DNA from 3 places in the Roseibium alexandrii DFL-11 genome. Region 2 is predicted to be linked to each of the others. Evidence: riboswitches for the same ligand, from Rfam matches in the RefSeq annotation. Region 2 holds a riboswitch; each other region holds the start of a gene.
The links. A riboswitch is a leader RNA that binds a small molecule or an ion and turns the genes downstream of it on or off. The one in region 2 is predicted to bind S-adenosylmethionine.
Positions count from the first base shown of each region.

Region 1: linked by a shared signal. The riboswitch ahead of SADFL11_RS13590 (hypothetical protein) and the one ahead of SADFL11_RS03435 (homoserine O-succinyltransferase) in region 2 are both predicted to bind S-adenosylmethionine.
Region 3: linked by a shared signal. The riboswitch ahead of SADFL11_RS11935 (O-succinylhomoserine sulfhydrylase) and the one ahead of SADFL11_RS03435 (homoserine O-succinyltransferase) in region 2 are both predicted to bind S-adenosylmethionine.

Region 1 covers NZ_CM011002.1:2,936,085-2,942,130, reverse strand. The annotation lists gene SADFL11_RS13615 (Crp/Fnr family transcriptional regulator) at 1-479, shown strand, start outside; gene SADFL11_RS13610 (RrF2 family transcriptional regulator) at 496-906, opposite strand; gene SADFL11_RS13605 (group III truncated hemoglobin) at 1,003-1,476, shown strand; gene SADFL11_RS13600 (hypothetical protein) at 1,489-1,707, shown strand; gene SADFL11_RS13595 (acyl-CoA thioesterase) at 1,938-2,294, shown strand; gene SADFL11_RS13590 (hypothetical protein) at 2,295-2,591, opposite strand; SAM-I-IV-variant riboswitch at 2,632-2,755, opposite strand; gene SADFL11_RS13585 (ABC transporter ATP-binding protein) at 2,816-3,529, opposite strand; gene SADFL11_RS13580 (ABC transporter permease) at 3,531-4,769, opposite strand; gene SADFL11_RS13575 (efflux RND transporter periplasmic adaptor subunit) at 4,766-5,836, opposite strand; gene SADFL11_RS13570 (NADP-dependent oxidoreductase) at 5,950-6,046, opposite strand, start outside.
Region 2 covers NZ_CM011002.1:721,038-727,083, forward strand. The annotation lists gene SADFL11_RS03415 (AzlC family ABC transporter permease) at 1-43, shown strand, start outside; gene SADFL11_RS03420 (AzlD domain-containing protein) at 40-393, shown strand; gene SADFL11_RS03425 (glutathione S-transferase family protein) at 479-1,138, shown strand; gene SADFL11_RS03430 (HIT family protein) at 1,204-1,632, opposite strand; gene SADFL11_RS03435 (homoserine O-succinyltransferase) at 1,737-2,654, opposite strand; SAM-I-IV-variant riboswitch at 2,689-2,808, opposite strand; gene SADFL11_RS03440 (GNAT family N-acetyltransferase) at 2,917-4,242, opposite strand; gene SADFL11_RS03445 (glycerophosphodiester phosphodiesterase family protein) at 4,341-5,102, opposite strand; gene SADFL11_RS03450 (RidA family protein) at 5,155-5,622, opposite strand; gene SADFL11_RS03455 (cell envelope integrity EipB family protein) at 5,883-6,046, shown strand, end outside.
Region 3 covers NZ_CM011002.1:2,564,625-2,570,670, reverse strand. The annotation lists gene SADFL11_RS11940 (2'-deoxycytidine 5'-triphosphate deaminase) at 1-767, opposite strand, end outside; SAM riboswitch at 894-973, shown strand; gene SADFL11_RS11935 (O-succinylhomoserine sulfhydrylase) at 1,017-2,216, shown strand; gene SADFL11_RS11930 (ArsR/SmtB family transcription factor) at 2,340-2,657, shown strand; gene SADFL11_RS11925 (LysE family translocator) at 2,667-3,278, opposite strand; gene SADFL11_RS11920 (LysR family transcriptional regulator) at 3,392-4,249, shown strand; gene SADFL11_RS11915 (CDP-alcohol phosphatidyltransferase family protein) at 4,282-4,893, opposite strand; gene apaG (Co2+/Mg2+ efflux protein ApaG) at 5,022-5,441, shown strand; gene SADFL11_RS11905 (hypothetical protein) at 5,459-5,869, opposite strand; gene SADFL11_RS11900 (alpha/beta hydrolase family protein) at 6,022-6,046, opposite strand, start outside.

The DNA of each region.
Region 1 (6,046 bases), 2.2 Mb from region 2:
TGCTTGCGGTTCTCGGGCCGGGCGATCTGGTCGGTGAGCTCGCCCTGCTGGATGGCCGCCCCCGGTCTGCTACGGTCAGTGTGCTGAAAGAGGCGCAACTGGCATTTATTGAAAAATCCGCCTTTGAGCGGTTCGCTGATGAAAATCCTGCCGTGTACCGCCACATGTTGTCGATCGTCGGGAAACGTTTGCGCCATGCCAATGACGTCCTGGCAGCGCGCTCTTTCCTGCCGCTCCCCGGACGCGTTGCGCAGACATTGCTGCAGCTGGCCGAAACATTCGGCAAGCCTCTCGATGATGGCCGCGTCCTGATTCACTACAAGCTGAGTCAGGCGGATATTGCCAACATGGCCGGAGCTGCCCGTGAGAATGTCAGTCGGGTCCTGAACGATTGGAAGCGCTCTGGAACGATCAGCCGGATCTCCGGCTATTACTGCTTGGAACAGGTGGACTTCCTGGAACAAGCGTCAACGCTTTAAGCACGGCACCAAGTTTTCATATCTTCTGTGTGCCGGCCAGGATCGAGCCGAGCGTCTGTTCATTCAGACTGTCGAGAAACGCTTCTGTCGCCCTTGCCATTGCCCCCTTGAGTGCGCATCGGGGCAAGAACGGGCAGCTGGCTGGTTCATCCTTGAGGCACGCTACCACGCCGAGATCAGGCTCAATCAGCCGCACCACATCGCCAATTCGGATGTCATCTGCCTCTTTGGCAATGCGAATACCACCGCCCCGGCCGCGGGTCGTTTCCAGGTAGCCGGCCTTGGCAAGCTGAGCCACGATTTTCATGACATGGGATTTCGCCAGGCCAAGTTGCGCGGTCAACTTGTCCACTGTCTGCGGGGCATCTGATTGGCTGATTGCCATCAGGAGTCTCAAGGCAAAATCACTGGCTTGACTCAGGCGCATTTCCAGAACTTCCAAAACATTCATATTATATGTTGATTTTAGCGCAAGCTTGTGCGATTTAAAAGATGTATTTCAAATGAATGTTATGAGGCTGCGATGCAAATCAAACAATCACTGCTGAAAACAAGTGGCGCTGTCTTCCGCTCAGACGGGGCTTGCGGGGTGCAGTACGCCGAGGTTACTCCCGAGACGATCCGGATCCTTGTGCACTCATTCTATGAGACTTTGCGCCAGCAACCCCATCTCGGCGAGATCTTTGAAAAGCGCCTCGGAGGGCGGTGGCCGGAGCACCTTGAGAAAATGGAACGCTTTTGGCAGTCCGTTCTTCTGAAGAACGGGACGTACAAAGGCAAGCCGGTTCCCGAACATCTGAAGCTAAAGGAAGTGGTCAGCTCGGATTACGGCGACTGGCTTGACGTATTCCGGCCGGTTGCACGCGAGATTTTTGTTCCGGACGTTGCCGAAGAGATCATCGCCATTGCCGAACGGATTGCTCAGAGCCTGTGGCTCGCAACGTTCGGTTTTGCCGGCAGTACACCGCCGGCGGAACTCTTTACTGAACAAGCCTGATAGGAGGGGCTCATGTTACCGGCAATCGTATTGGTGGCCGAAGGTCTGGTTGTTCTGTGGTTCACGGTCTTCATCGGAATGATGGTGTCGATGTACCTGGATTCCAGATCCATGCCGCTGCCGCGTCTCGACGTGGCGGGGCGCACGCTGATTGGCAGCGCCAAACTCGCCTTTGCGGTCGGAATGACCGCTTTGGCTGCACTGACCTATTATGAAATCCCTATGTTCTGAGTTGACAGGAGACACCAATGTTCAATTCAAAATGGGCACATCGTGGCTTACCCATCCTCTTGATCTGGATTGCAGCGCCAATGCCGCTCTGGATCATGGTCATTCTGATGCTGATTATCTGATTGATAGCGTTGTGTTTTGAAGCGGTTGGGCTAGATTCGGTAAAACACGAAACTGGAGCGACCGCTTTGAGTGAAGAAACACCGCAAGAGGAATTGACCCTCCGGACAATGGCGATGCCCGCCGACACCAATGCATCTGGCGATATCTTTGGCGGGTGGGTGCTGTCTCAGATGGATCTCGCCGGGGGGATTGCCGCGGGGCAAAGAGCGCAGGGCCGTGTTGTCACGATCGCCGTCGACAAGATGAAATTCATCCGCCCAGTCCATGTCGGAGACGTCTTGTGTGTTTACACAAGTGTTGGCCGCGTCGGGACTAGCTCCATGGAGATTAAACTGGAGGCTTGGGCTCTGCGGCACCGTTTCGGCGGCCGGGAAAAAGTCACCGAAGCGATTTTCACGATGGTCGCCGTTGATGACCAAGGCAAGCCGCGTCCAGTCCCCAAGGACATTCCGGCTCCGCAGTAATCAGGCGCGCAAGGATCTGCGCGCCAGCAGGTCCGCAAACAGCTCCTCATCGACGGCACAAATGCAGCCATTGGCCCAAAGGCGCAACAGTGCTTGTAAGCGGTCAACCCGCTCATGCTGGGTCAACCGGCGTTTGTGGCGTGGCAGTCCGCCATACACCCGGATGGTCTTCATGCGGGCCAGCACACAATCTTCCGCCGTTGATTGCCAGATCTCGGCCGCTGTTTGGTCGGCCGCTTCGGCGTCCTGGTATCTGATCAACTCGGCCGCTTGTCCGGCCAGCGCATCTTGAAACAAAAAATCCTCCATCGGTTACCCGAGGAGGACTGGCGCATGAAAACTACCGCTTCGTTGCCGCGCAGCCACTTTTGAGTGTCTGGACGGCCGCATCCCTGTTGCGGAAACCACCTTGCCCGGTCGGCAGGTTGGCGAGGGCGCCAGCCCTTCTCTTGATGATGGCGGGCTTATGCCATGAGTTCCGTTTTTTGGCAAGTCATCCAAGAACCGAAGGATTCCAAATGTTATTGATCGCGGTCATAGTCGATTTTTCCATCGACCAGATGAATGCGCCGCTGCATACGACCGGCAATATCCATGTCGTGCGTCACGGCTATCACTGTGGTTTTTTGCTGATCGACGATCGACTGGAGCGCAGTAAAGACCTGTTCTGTGGCGACAGAATCGAGGCTGCCGGTCGGCTCGTCCGCAAGGATCAGGTCCGGTGCATTGGCAAGGGCTCGTGCAACGGCGACGCGTTGACGCTGCCCGCCGGACAATTGGGCAGGTTGCCGGCTCAAAAAGTCCTCCAGACCGAGGTCTTCCAAGAGACCCGCCGCGCGGTCTTTTTGCTCAGTTGCAGCCAATGCGCCGAGTTTTTGCATCGGAATCATCACGTTCTCCAGAGCGGTGAATTCCGGCAAGAGAAAGTGAAACTGGAAGACAAAGCCGATCTTTTCCAGCCGCAAATGGGCCGTTTCGGACTTCGATAAATCGTGCGTCTTGCGGCCGCCAATCAGGACTTCGCCCTCCGTCGGCCGATCCAGAAGTCCAAGCAGATACAAGAGGGACGATTTTCCGGAGCCGGATGGGCCGGTGATTGCGACGAACTCCGATGTGCCGATCGAAAACGAGATGTCCTCTACAAGGGTGACCGGAACTATGGCTGGAAGAATGCGGGTTAAGCCTCGCGTTTCCAAAAGTGGGGCAGGGGTGCCGTGGATTGGGGCAATGCTCATGTCAGGTTGCGCCCCGGATGATGTCGACAGGATTGAGCGCGGCGGCCTTTCTGGCCGGTACAAAACCGGCAATGCCCGCTGACAGAAGCGCCAAGCCACTGGCGATCACGTAATGCACATGAGAAAAGTATATCGGCAGACGGGTCATTTCGATGTCGGTGGTGACCTCAAATTTGATTGTTGCCAAGTAAGTCGACAATCCAAATCCGAGTGCTGACCCGACAAGTGCTCCGAGTACACCGATCACCAAACCCTCCATAACGAAGATCTGCTGGATGTCGGGTTCCGGAAACCCCAGCGATTTCAAGATGGCAATGTCCCGGGCCTTTTCGTGCACGATCGTTGAAATGATGTTGTAGATCCCGAATCCGGCGACCAGAAGAATGCCGCCGACAGCGGTAAACATGATCACGTTGCGGACAAAGAAAGCCTCCATCAGACCCTCATTGGCCTCTTCCCAGGAAATCGCCTTGTAGCCTAACTGCCGTTCAGCCCGTGCGGCAATGGCGACGGCCACATCAATGTTCCTCAGCCGGATCGTGATGGCGTTGATGATGTCGGGTTTTTCCAGAAGGATCTGGACGGCTTTGAGAGGCGCATAGGCGAGGCTTTCGTCGCTAGTGGTGATCCCGGTATGGAACAGGCCGACAATCTTGAACCGTTTCGCGACCCCGTTTGCTGAGGTCAACGTGACCGTGTCTCCAAGATCGGCACCAAGCCGTTCGGCCGCCTTGTCGCCAAGAACCAATCCGTTGGAGGTTGTGCCGAGGTCCTCAAAATCCCCCTTCCGGATATCCTCACCAATGTTGGAAACGAGAAGCTCTTGCTTTGGGCGGACACCAATCAGCGTCATGCCAATGTCTTGACCGCTGTAGCGCAGCACAGCCTGGCCCGTCAGGCGCTGCGCGATGTCGCCATCGACCCAATCCCGCAGCGACGCTAAAGCTTCCGTTGGATTGCGGATCCCACGCAAATCTTCCAACGGCCGCAAACCGCGAAAGGCAACAGCATCATAAACAGTGCTGGCCGGTTGGGCCGTTGGCGTGCGCTTATCGTCCTTGATCTCCACGTGCGGAATGGCGTCGATCAAGGTTGCCATGAAGTCACGTTGAGACCCCTCCATAAGGGCGGCCATGGCAATGGAAAACCCGACGCCCAGTGCGACACCAAGCGTGGAGACCACTGTTTGCCGGAGCCTGTTGCGCACATGGGTCGCCGCGATGCGGAACTGAAGGATCATTCTGGTGTGCCCTCGGCCACCGGCTCCACCTTCTGGCCATCGGAGAGATCGTCGCGAAACGGCAGGAGAACAGTATCTCCGTCAGCAAGACCATCGAGAATTTCGACATGGCGGTTTCCGGTAATCCCGGTTTCGACTGTGATGGTCTCAACGGTATTGCTGCTGGAAACAGTCTGAAGCCGCTGACCATCGAGAGCTGCCACCGGTACCAACACCGTTTCCGGCTTTTCAAGGGTGACTATGTTGATTTCTGTTGTCATGCCGATGTGAAGCGGCGTGTCCTTTGGAAGATCCAGATAGACGCGGTAATTCTTCAGCACAGGATCGCCCTTGGGCGTGATCCGCGAAACGGTAGCGGTAAGGTCTTGCCCCGGAAATGCGTCCGCCCGAACCAGCGCTGTTTGGCGCGCAGCGACTTTTGGAATGTCCTCCTCATTCACTTCCGCGACAAGTTGCAGTGGTTTGGGCTGGCCGATCCAGAACAGAATGTCTCCGGTTTCTGCGACCTCGCCGACAGACCCGTCCTGCCGTAAAACGACGCCGTCCATCGGCGCGACGATCCTATAGTCCCGCAGGCGTTCTGTTTGCGCAGCTATGACGGCATTGACCTGGATAAGCTCGCTCTGCGCGCGGTCATAAAGATGCTGGCTGATGACCCGGCGCTCCAGCAACTGCAGGGCCCGCTCACTCTCAGATTTCGCAAGGGATTGCCGGGCTTCCAGTTCGGCAAGCGCTGCCCGCGCATCGCCGCTGTCGAGTTCGGCCAGCTGATCGCCCTTTTGCACGACCATGCCCTCACAGCCGCATAAAGACACGATGCGTTCCCGCAGAATGGACGTGACCTTCGCCCAATTGACCGGTTCGACCACGGCCGTCGCATAGACAACGTCGGCAGCCGATCCAATAAACGCTTCAGTGACGGTAACCTTCGGGGGCCTGGCAGACCACCAGCTCCATGCTGAAAAAGCCGCACCGAGAGCGGCCAAAATGAGCAAATAGCGGAAATATCGCATGGCAGAACCTGTTTCGTATTCAGCCAAACTATTCCGTTTAACGAGGTCCGCCATGCGGTGGATCAATCGACAGATTTCACGATGACCAGAAACGGTTAAGCATGCTCAGAGAAAGGAAAAAGCCGGCGGATCGCTCCACCGGCCCTAACTGCAGATGCGAAAGAGGATCAGAGGTCCGAGACCTTGACCACCAGCTTGCCTGTGTTGCTGCCATCGAACAACTTGTTGAAGACGACTGGTGCGTTTTCCAGCCCCTCCTCAACA
Region 2 (6,046 bases):
TGCCTATCTTGCAACCCGATTTTGGCGCCGGGGGCTGTCATGAGTGATCTCATGACGGAAACCTGGTGGTGGCCCTATGTGATGATCCTCGTCGCCGGGTGGCTTGCAACCGATGTGTGGCGGTGGCTGGGCGTTTTTGCCGGCGGGAAACTGCGCGAAGACAGCGAACTTTTCATTTGGGTCCGGTGCGTTGCAACGGCACTGGTTGCCGGTGTGATTTCCAAGCTTGTCCTGTTTCCTCAAGGCGTGCTGGGCGATACGCCGATCTGGTTGCGGTTGGCGGCCGCGGCCTTCGGGTTTGTCTGCTTTCTGGCTCTGGGGCAGCGCGTGATCGTCGGCGTGCTGTCCGCGGTTGTTTTTCTGCTGACTGGATGGGTGATCTTGGGCTCCTGACACTCCTGACAGAGGGGTGGCAGGAGGGGGCTGATACATGGCGCGCATTGGCCAATTGGCCGCACCGGATCAAAGGAGTCCCGCCATGACCGATCACAAACTCGTTTTTCATTATGCACCGCGCAGCCGCGCCAGCACGCTCCGCATACTGCTGGATGAACTTGGTGCCAATTACGAGTTGAAAGTACACAACGCGAAAGCCGGTGATTTACAGTCGCCGGAGTATCTGAAGATCAATCCCCTCGGGAAGGTGCCGGCACTTCAAGACGGTGAGACACTCATTACCGAATCCATCGCAATCGCCCTGCATGTTGCCGATCTTTATCCCGAGGCAGGACTGACACCATGTTTGACCGATCCCCGGCGCGGCGCTTATCTGCGATGGATGGTGTTTTATGCCGCATCCTTTGAGCCCGCCGTGGTCAACAAGGCGTTCGACACGGATATACCGCGGCAGATTGCGCCGTATTGCACCTATGACGCCGTGATGAAGACGCTGGCGGCGCAGCTGGAAAAAGCACCCCATATACTCGGGGATCAGATTTCCGCAGCAGACATCTTCTGGGGATCTGCTCTGCGTTGGACATTGATGTTTGATCTTGTGCCGGACTGGCCCGTCTTTACCGAGTATGCCGAGAGGATTACCGCACGGCCGAGTTTCCAGCGTGTCTTGGAAAATGAGGCCGTGCTCGATTCAGAGCAGGAGGCCGCCGCGAACCCGGCACGGATCGCCGCCGCGAGCTGAGGCAAGGTTTAGGGGTTCCGGAGGCGCTACACCCTGCCTCCGGAACAGTTTCGCAGGTTTAAGGCCTAGCCCAACGCGGCGCGGATCTTGTCGGCTTGTTCGGCAAGAAGATCGTTGTCTGCCATTTCGCCGGTGTGCGGCTTCATCTTGACACCGTCAAACCTGGGGATGATGTGAACATGGGTGTGAAACACCACCTGGCCACCGGCTGGTTCAGAAAACTGCTGAATTGTGGTGCCGTCCGCCCCAAATGCCTTGATAACGGCATGAGCCATCTTCTGGACCGTGGCCATCACAGCGTTCAGATCCTCTTGCGCAATGTCCAGAATATTCCGGGACGGAGCCTTCGGAATGACGAGCACATGTCCGTCTCCGCGCGGCATGATGTCCATGATCACGACCGTCTTGTCGTCTTCATAGACCTTGTGGCTCGGCAGTTCTCCGCGCATGATTTTGGCAAAGATGTTCTGGTCATCATAGGCTGGCGTTTCGATCGGCATGCGTACCTCTAAAAGGAAAAATCTTCGAATGTCGTTGGCCACAGTACTCTGCCAGGCGGTTTAACAACAAGGGTTGAGAACGCCTGGCAATGTCCGGATTAATGCCCGATATCGTTCAGATCAAACGGTGTGGACTGATACATTTCATTGATCCAGTTGCCGAACAGGAGATGCGCGTGGGCACGCCAGCGATTTACGGGCTGCCGGGTGGCATCATCGTCCGGAAAGTAGTTCTGTGGCCGGAGCGGCGTGTCAGATACCTGGCTGTCCCGCTCGAATTCATCTGCTAGAGACGTGGTATCATACTCAATGTGGTTGAACATGTGCAGGCAGCGATGCTCCGGGTCGTCCAGAAGGCACATACCTGTCTCGTCATCTTCCGCAAGCACCATCAGATTGCTGCCGTCCGGGATGTCGACCTTTCGGGTTTCCGTCCAGCGTGAGACTGGCAAACAGAAATCATCGGAAAACCCTCGGAGATACGGCGAGGCCGGTGCGAGTGTACGTTGCCGGTAGACGCCCGTTGCCTTGTCGTCCCGCGCATATTTAGGCATGCCATGAAAGTGATAAGTGGCCGCTTGAGCGGCCCAGCAGATGGTCAGCGTGCGATGAACATGTGTCTGGGTCCAATCCAGCACATCGCGCATTTCCTGCCAGTATCCGACATCTTCAAACGGTAGCTTCTCGACCGGGGCGCCGGTGATGATGAACCCATCGAACTTCTCGTTCCGGACTTCTTCCCAGGGCCGATAAAACGCTTCCAGATGCTCAGTCGGCGTGTTGCGGGGCACGTGGTTGGTCATGCGCACCAGCGTCAGATCGATCTGAAGTGGGGTGGAACCGAGGAGGCGTGCGAATTGGGTCTCTGTCTTGATCTTGTTCGGCATCAGGTTGAGAAGACCGATGCGCAGCGGGCGGATGTCCTGACGCATGGCATCCGCTTCCTGGATGATCATCACGCCTTCGGATTCCAGAATGGGGCGGCCGGGAAGATCGTTTGGAATTTTTATCGGCATTTGCGCGTCCTGTAACCAGAGACAGATGCCTTTCTTCGATCCGATTCGTTGCCTTTGAACTTAAAGTTCAGGGCCGCATCTTCTGTTCGAAGAACCACCTTGCCCGGATCGGCAGGTTGGCGTGGGGCATCTGTCCCAACTCTTGATGATGGTCTCTAGGTAATGGATTGGACGCGATCGGGCAAGCCCTGTACAGACGAATGCCGATCTTGTGAAAGACGCAAATTGGTGTTGGATCTCAGTCGCGTGGCGAATTGAAGGTTCAGCTGTCTTTCCGGAAGGGGGCATGCTCAGCCAGCGCTTCGTTTTCCCGCTGAACCGCGCGCCGCTCCTGCTCCAGAAAGTCCGCAACTGCGTCGTGAAGGCCCTCATGAGCAATCCAGTGGGCCGAATAGGTCGTTTGCGGCAGATAACCGCGCGCGAGCTTGTGCGCTCCCTGAGCACCGGCTTCGACGCGTTTCAGTCCTTTGGAAATGGCAAAATCGATTGCCTGATAATAACACAGCTCAAAATGCAGAAACGGATGGTGTTCGGTGCAGCCCCAATGGCGACCGAAAAGGGTTTCCGATCCGATGAAGTTGAGGGCTCCGGCCACATACCGGCCGTTGCGTTTTGCCAGAACCAGAAGAATGCGGTCGGCCATCCGTTCACTGATCAGCGAAAAGAAAGCACGATTGAGATAAGGGCGGCCCCACTTGCGGGCGCCCGTATCCATGTAAAATCCGTAAAACGCATCCCAATGGGCCTCGGTCAAATCGCTGCCGGTAACCCATTCGATTTCGAGGCCTTCAGCGCTGAGTGCTTCGCGGCGTTCCTTTTTGATTGCCTTGCGTTTGCGCGAGGCGAGGTCACCAAGAAACTGGTCGAAGGTGTCGTAGCCGTTGTTGTCCCAGTGGAACTGCTGATCCGTGCGCCGCAGATAGCCGAGGTCACCAAGTGACTGCCATTCCGGTTTTGTCAAAAAAGTCGCGTGGACCGAGGAGGCGCCGGTGCGTTGGCAAACCTGTACAAGGCCAGCCGCGAGTGCCTGCAGCCCGGCTTCCCGGTTGATGTCAGGGCTGGTCAGAAACCGGCGGCCTGTAGCCGGAGTAAAAGGGACCGATATCTGGAGTTTTGGATAATAGTCGCCACCAGCCCGGTAGAATGCATCGGCCCAGCCATGATCGAAGACATATTCGCCCTGGGAGTGGCTTTTCAGGTAAGCGGGAACAGCTCCAAGAACCGCGCCGTTACCATCCTCCAGCACCATGTGCCGGGGCATCCAGCCTGTCTGGCGTGTCGCGCAGCCGGACGCCTCCAGTGCTTCCAGAAAGGCGTGAGACAAGAAGGGGTTGAAGTCTGTTTCTTCAGAAAATGAATCAGCTTCAGGGGCTAGGGTGGAAGTGAGATCTTGAGACTCACCAGCGCCCGGTGTGCGTGTCAGCTTTCCACCTTGGCTGAGGAGCCAGCCGGGATTGGCAACCGCATCCCATTTGTCAGCTGGCACATCTGCCAGGGACGACAGAAGTCTAATGGAAAGTGTCGTCTCCGCGTCACCGGCGCCAGGTTTTTGCGGCTGTTCATTGTCCGGTGAAATAGAAGACGTCATGTCAGTATGTCGGCCCGCCATAAAAGGGTTGTTGACAAGAATGTAGAGCCGCTTTGCTGCGCCGCAAGAGGGAATGCCAGTCCAAGAATGTTCGTCCGTTATTGATCCGGATCGAAGCCCTCAAAGACGATTTGATCGGCAAACCGTTTTGCGACTTCCAACTGTCCCGGTGTCCGGACCGTCCAGGCCATGATTGGTGTCTTGAAAACCTTTTTCATCATGCTGGGGCCGGGGCTCGGCAAATCGTTGACGCCATAGGAGATGAAGTGCGGACTTGTGCGTGGAAAGTGGAGCAGATGGCGCAAAATGAAACGGTCCATCCGGCTGTGGCGTGTGTAGTCCGGGCCGGGGCGGGCCGCATCTGCCACAATCCCGCGGAGGACGGAATTGTTGTGCTCCTTTGCCACTGCCAACATGTCCGGATCAAAGGTCTTGATGCAGGCTGGTCCTTTGTAGGCATCGACCTGATCAACAACGCGGCGGACAAAGTCACCTTGCGCATCGCGCCGGAGCAAGGACTTGATTTCGACAACCAGCGGCACGCGGCCATCCACCAGATCAAAAAGATCCTGGAGCAGCCATAAGTGGTCTGTGCCCGTGCGCATTTGCAGTTTGACGAGATCTGCTGAAGACAGCCCGGAAACCGGCCCACTGCCATCTGCGAGACGATCCAGGTCATCGTCGTGAAAGACGAGCGCTTCACCATTACTGGTCTGCTGAACGTCAACTTCAATCCCGTAATCCTTGTCCACAGCCTGCTGGATTGCGGTTGGAGTGTTTTCGATGATGCCGTTGCTGGCATCGTGATACCCCCGGTGCGCGATTGGCCGGGCGAAAATGGCGGCAAGTTCTGGTGACATATTGATTTGTCCGGAATTGGCGGAGCGTTTACGGGGCCCCGCCAGAGCGGAATTAGTCCGCGATCTCGAAAATGGCTTCGATTTCAACTGCGGCGCCAAACGGAAGTGAGGCAGCGCTGACTGCGGAACGTGCATGGCGGCCACTGTCTCCCATAGCCTCAACCAGGAAATCGGACGCACCATTGATCACCTTCGGCTGGTCGGTGAAATCACCCGTTGAGTTCACAAAACCAACGATCTTGACCAGGCGAACCACTTTGTCCAGGTCCCCAGTTGCCGCCTTTGCCTGTGCGAGGAGATTGATGGCACAGAGTTTTGCAGCTTTCTGTCCGTCTTCAACTTCAAGGCCGTCGCCAAGCTTGCCGGTCACGGCGATGGCACCGCTGTCCATCGGCAGCTGGCCGGAAATGAACAGCTGATTGCCGGTCTTGACAAAAGGCACGTAGTTGGCAGCTGGTGCGGCGGCATCTGGAAGTGTGATGCCGAGTTCGGCCAAGCGGGCTTCGGTTTTGCTGGTCATGTGTGTCCCCGATAAAAATGGTTAGTTGCCGGTGTCTTGGCCCAAATTGCAGAAACTGACAAGCTCATTTCCGGCAGATGGGGGCGGTATTTGTTCGCCACCTCGTTACAAAACAAAGTCCAGTTAATGGTTTTGCGCCTGTTTTTGTGACCTACATTATCGGTGGGGCCGGGCATTCCTTGCTGGCAGTCCGGCATGAACCCGAATAAAAGAATAGAAACAAGAAATTTCCGCTCCAAAGGCGGTGACGAGGAAAAGTGATGCGGCGAACCGTTTCAGACCGGGCTTTTGAAACTGCTTTTCTATTTAAGTGCGCTGTGGCGGCCATCGTGGTTGTCACTTTTGGTGCCAGTGAAGCAGCTGCCAAAGTGGCGGGCATACAGCTTGCCCCGCATAGAGCTGTCTATGACATGAAGCTTTCCGA
Region 3 (6,046 bases), 1.8 Mb from region 2:
TGACGGCGGTAGATCGGTTCCCAGAAATCAAGCGGGTCTTGCGCGCCGACCAGATCAACATCAATCAGCCCGGAATGGTGCTTGGCGCGGTAACCGATCAGGCTGCCCGGACCCTCGCCCTCCAGATCAATGGACAGCTGCACGCCGCCGCCGATCCGTTCATTGCCACCGCTCATCAGGGTTTCTGATTTGTGGATGCCTTGAAGATCAGCGTCCGGGATCAGCGATTGCCCCCGCCGGAACCGGACCTGGCTGAGGCGTGAGCCGGAACGCACCAGGATCGGAAAGGTGAGCGGCGAAATTTCCGCATAAAGCGGCCCGGTGTAGCCCGCAGGTATGGTGTCGAATGCCTGGCCATTGTCAGTGATCACGCGGGTGAAAACATCAAGACGCCCAGTGGAACTTTTCGGGTTCGCTGTTGCCGAAATGTCGGGCCGCAGCGCCAGGCTTTCCTGTAACGGAACAATGTAGACGCACCCCGTTTCCAGAACAGCCCCGTCCTGAAGATCGATGGTGTGCAGTTTCAACTGCTCCAGACGGTCCGCCACCTTGATGTCCGGACCTGGCAGAAAACTTGCCCGCACCCGGTAAGCAAAGGTTCCAAGGCGCAGATCGAGGCTTGCAGGCTGAATTTGGCCTTTGACAGGGGGCTGTGCGGCGGAAATTTCCTGCGCTGCGAACATCGCCTGAATGACGCGCTCGGGCAAAATTCCGCTCGCTGCGATCAATGCGCTGCCTGTGGTGGTTTGGTCCGCTGATACGTTCATCAATTCATCCTGCAATCGTCGTCTAACGTCCTTAAAGGATGCGGCTGGTCCCGCCAACTCTCTTTCTGGTCAAACTCAGGAAAACGGCGAGGTAGATTGACCGAAAGCCCATTTTCGCTTAAGTGAAAGCCACCTCGTGGTGATTTGGGCCGGCCGGCTTGCAGCCACGTTAAACAAGTCGCTAAAAAGGCCGGAGGTGCAAACCCCGGTCTTAAGGCTGGGGTTTTTTCGTTTGGAGCGAACATCGACATGACTGACACCAAGAACACCGCCGGAACCAACTGGCGCCCTGCAACCGCGCTCGTTCATGGCGGCACCACCCGCTCACCGTTCGGCGAGACGTCCGAGGCAATGTTTCTGACACAGGGTTTCGTTTACGACAGCGCGGAAGCAGCCGAAGCGCGGTTCAATGGTGAAGATCCTGGATTTGTCTATTCGCGGTATGCCAACCCAACCGTCGCGATGTTCGAAGATCGCATCAAGATGCTGGAAGGCGCAGAAGCAGCGCGGGCAACCGCCAGCGGTATGGCCGCGGTCAACCTCGCCCTGATGGCGTCGGTTAAAGCCGGGGATCATGTGGTTGCGGCGAAGGCCCTTTTCGGCTCGTGCCGGTACATCTGCGAGACCCTGTTGCCGCGCTTTGGTGTTGAGAGCACACTCATCGATGGGACGGACATTGATCAGTGGAAAGCAGCCGTCAAGCCGAACACCAAGGCTCTGTTTCTGGAAAGCCCGACTAACCCGACGCTGGAAGTCATTGACATTGCCGCGGTTGCGGAAATTGCAAAGTCGGTTGGTGCCCGCCTGATCGTCGACAACGTGTTCGCAACGCCGATGTACCAGTCCCCGCTCAGCTTGGGCGCAGATGTGGTCATCTATTCCGCCACCAAACACATTGACGGACAGGGGCGCTGTCTGGGTGGTGTGGTGTTGTCAGATGAAGAGTGGATCACCGAAAAGGTGATGCCTTTTGTCAAGCACACCGGCCCGCACATGAGCCCGTTCAGTGCCTGGGTGCTCTTGAAGGGGCTTGAGACATTGCCGCTGCGTGTGGCGCAGCAGACGAACAGCGCCGGCCAGATTGCGGACTTCCTGGCAGGTCAGTCCAAGGTGAAACGACTGATTTACCCGGGGCGGGACGATCACCCGCAGGCCGAGATTGCCAAGCGCCAGATGCGCGGTGGTGCCACGATGGTGGCGCTTGAAATCGAGGGCGGCAAGGAGGCTGCATTCCGGTTCGTGAATGCGTTGGACCTGATCCGGATCTCCAACAATCTCGGCGATGCCAAAAGCCTGATCACCCACCCGGCAACAACCACCCACCAGTCGATTGGTGAGGAAGCCCGCGCTGAGCTCGGCATTACCGACGGCATGCTACGCCTTTCTGTTGGTCTGGAAGACCCGCAGGATCTTCTGGAAGACGTCGAAAAGGCACTGGCGGCGATATAACTGGGTGGGTCGGGAACTCAGGATTGGACATGGAGAGCACCATAGGTATGGTGGTTACCGTACCTAAGGAGTGATGGGTAAGATCCAAGCCTTGCCTTGTCGCTGCGATGGATGAAGGATGCCATGGCAGAAAAGGATCGTAAGTTGGAGCCGGTCGACCTGGACTTGGGAAAGGTCCTGACCGCCTTGGCGGATCCGTATCGGCGCCGGGTGATCCGGGAATTGGCCCGGGCGGGCATGGGGACGGAGCGGACCTGTGCCTCCTTCCAGCTTCCGGTCAGCAAGGCCACTGTCACACACCATTTTCGCGTGCTGCGCGAAGCCGGACTGATCCGGCAAGTTGATCGGGGCAATTCCAGAACCACCGCATTACGCAGGGAAGAAATCGACACTCGATTTCCCGGATTGTTGCCGCTGATTGCTGAAGAGACCAGCCCCTGACATTATGGTCTAACGCGTGGACGTCAGAATTCCGGCCGCCGTCAGCAAAGTGCCGCCTGCGGTCCGGTTCAGGAGTCTTGGGTGTTGTCTCAAGAAACCGAGACACTGTTTGGCTCCGGCCGCATAAAGCATCACAAAGGCGAAATCGAGTGCAGCCATGGTCGGGCACATGATGGACAACTGAGGCAGAACCGGCGCCGCAGGGTCAATGAATTGCGGAAAGAAGGCGGTGAAAAAGACCAGAGCCTTCGGGTTGCCGAACGCAACCGCAAAGCCGCTCGCATAAAGCCGCGCCGGGTGTGACGATCGATCCGGCGCCGCTGCGTCTATTAGAGTTGGCGCTGACCGCCACATTTTTACTGCCATGTAAATTAGCACGCCAACGCCTGTCCATTTGATCGCCTGAAATCCGACAGCTGAATTAGCAATGACGATGCCAAGGCCCGCTGCGACCAGCAGCATCTGGATCATGTTGGCGGAAATGTCTCCCAAGGCCGTGTAGAGCGTGCGTTTTGTCCCGAAGCGCAAGGCATGAACCATACCCAATAGAATACTGGGGCCAGGTGTCATGGTCAGGATGAGAGAGGCGGCGACGAAGGCGAGCCAGTTTTCAAGGGGCATGATGTTGTCCAGACGAGAATTGTGCTGGAAGGTCGAATAGAGATATATATTGGTATAAGAAAATAACTTGAGGTTATATTTTGCCGTCAGATTCTCAGGATCTTCCTCTCGCAATGGTCCGGGCTCTTCGGATCATCGGGGAAACGGGAAGTGTTTCGGAGGCTGCAAGGGCCCTGGGCATATCTCAACCGGCTGTTAGCAAGGGCATTGCCCAGCTGGAAAAACGGTTTGGATTGGATTTGCTCATTCGCGGGGCCCGGCCGCTCGGGTTGACCGAAGAAGGGCAAGCGTTGGCGGTATTTGCCCGTCAGGCCGATCTTCTGCAAGACAAGGCACTCCGCCATTTGCAGGATGTCCGGCGGGACAAGATCGGGACCGTCCGTCTCGGGTCTTTTGGATCGTCCGCCTCCTTTCATATTCTCCCACGGCTACTTGGGGCGTTTGGCCGGAAGTTTCCTTGTATTGACGTTGAGATCCTTGAATTCCCGGACGCAGATCTTGAAACGGTCTTGCGCAGTGGCGGTGTGGATGCGGCGATACTGGCGGATCCGCATAAGGAGGACCTGGACATTTTCCCGCTCGTGTCGGACGAATTGGTTGCCTTGGTTCAGGACGATCATCCGTTGGCGGTACGGTCAACGGTGCGGGCAGAGGATCTTTGCCGCGATCCCTTTATCCTGACCAAAGGCGGGAGTGCGCCGTTGGTCGAAAAGTGGTTCGCGGCAGCCGGACAGACGCCGAAGGTGGCGCACACCATATTGCAGGTGAATTCGATCCTGGCACTGGTCAACGCAGGCCTTGGAGTGTCGATCATTGCAAAACTGGCTCTTCCGTCTGAGCCGGCTGGCGTGAAAGTCCTGCCGCTCACCCCGACTGCGCCAAGGTCGATTATCTTGGCTCGGATCGACAAGGCTTCGCGGTCTCGCGCTGCGCAAACATTCTGGCAATTCTGCGAGAGCACCGGGCCCTGAATGGCATGGCCCTGAGGGGTATGGCCAAGCGATCAGCGATCCTTCAAGGCGCGGAGACCGATCAGGACGCGGGCCCCGGCGGACACAAGGCAAACGCAGGCAAAAACCCAGGCAAGGACAGGGAACCAGGCTGGCAGCAGCGCCATCAGCAAAAAGAGGCCGATCGTTTCGGTGCCTTCCGCGAGGCCGCCGATGTAGTAGAGAGACTTGGCCCCCTGGTGGCTGGTCGAAAGGTTACGTTTTTCCGCCATGATGGCAAAGGCGAGAAACGCCGAGCCATTGGCATAAAAACTTGCAAGCAGAGCCGCTGCGGGCAGCGCATTGGTCTCTGGAGCCTGGATCGCAAAGGCGAGTGGAATCGCGCCGTAGAAAAAGAAGTCGAGCGTGATGTCCAGATAGCCGCCAAGATCCGTTTTCTGGCTGGCGCGCGCAACCGCACCGTCCAATCCGTCAAATAGCCGATTGAGAGCGATCAGAGCAAAGCCGGCCAGGAAATATCCAAAAGCAATTGAAACGGCAGCCAGACACCCCAGGCAAAAACCGGACACTGTCACCATATTGGCGCTGATGCCGGCATTTGCCAGCCGCACCCCGATTGCATTCAAGGGAGGATCGATCATTGGTCGAAGGCGGGCATCAAACATGAAGAAGCGGCTTTACGAAGGATTGTTTGGGCGTTAATGCGAAATCCGGTCCGATTTCACAAGCCATACTCTTTCACGGTTGCGTCAATCGCCCTATAAGCCACATGCAACTCGGCCACCCGGCCGGAATGATAAAAGGAACAATCGTGTCTGGCAGTTACCGCGCCATAACCGACAATATCGAAGTCTCCGTAGAGCCCTATTATCTGGACGATGAGTCGAAGCCGGAAGACCAGGAGTTTATCTGGGCCTATCTTGTTGAGATCCACAATGGTGGTGACAAGCCGGTACAGCTTAAGAGCCGGTATTGGATGATCACGGACGCTCTCGGCCGTCTGGAAGAGGTGCGCGGCGAAGGTGTGGTTGGTGAGCAGCCTGTGATCGAGCCGGGTGAGACCTACGAGTATTCCTCCTATTGCCCGCTGGCGACCGATTCCGGCATCATGGCTGGTTCGTACGAAATGGCGCGTCCAGACGGCACAACCTTCCAGGTTGAAGTGCCGGCATTCTCGCTGGACCTTCCCGATACGATCCGTAGCCTCAACTAGGTCGGGCACTGGCACTTTCAGACACTGTAGAGGCCGCCGGCAAACCCGATCAAGACCCACAAGATCCATTTCCGGCGGTTGAACGCGGTAAGCAGAGCAACGGCCAGGATCGCCATGACAGCATAGATCGCATGTCCGGCAAAACCGGTTCCAAGGACGAGCGCAAAAAGATCCGGGTCGCGGTTTTTGGCCAGCGGATAATGATACTCGGCGAACATCACCAGCGAGACGGCAGTGACGCCAACGATCCAGCCAACAAAGGCGATCAGCATCCGCACACCCCAGTGGGCCTTCTTCTGGGCTTTGTTGCGGGAAACCTGCCGATTGGGGCGATGGGCTTGAGCGGGGTGCCTAAGGGCGACTTGCTGCTGATGGCGCCTTAACGGATAGCGCACAGTCGCCTGATAGCCTTGTGAAGGCTTGTTCATCCCCATCTCCGCATGATGCCCCTTGGCCTTTTCGGCTCTGATCGGGTCTTAGCGGCCTCCCGGTTAGGGGCGGGTAAAGCTATTAATTCAATTTGGAACGATTTGGGCAACCAGGCGGAGTTTGTTTAATACACCCTGAACCTTGATCCAAACTAGCGCACCGTCACACTAGCAGAA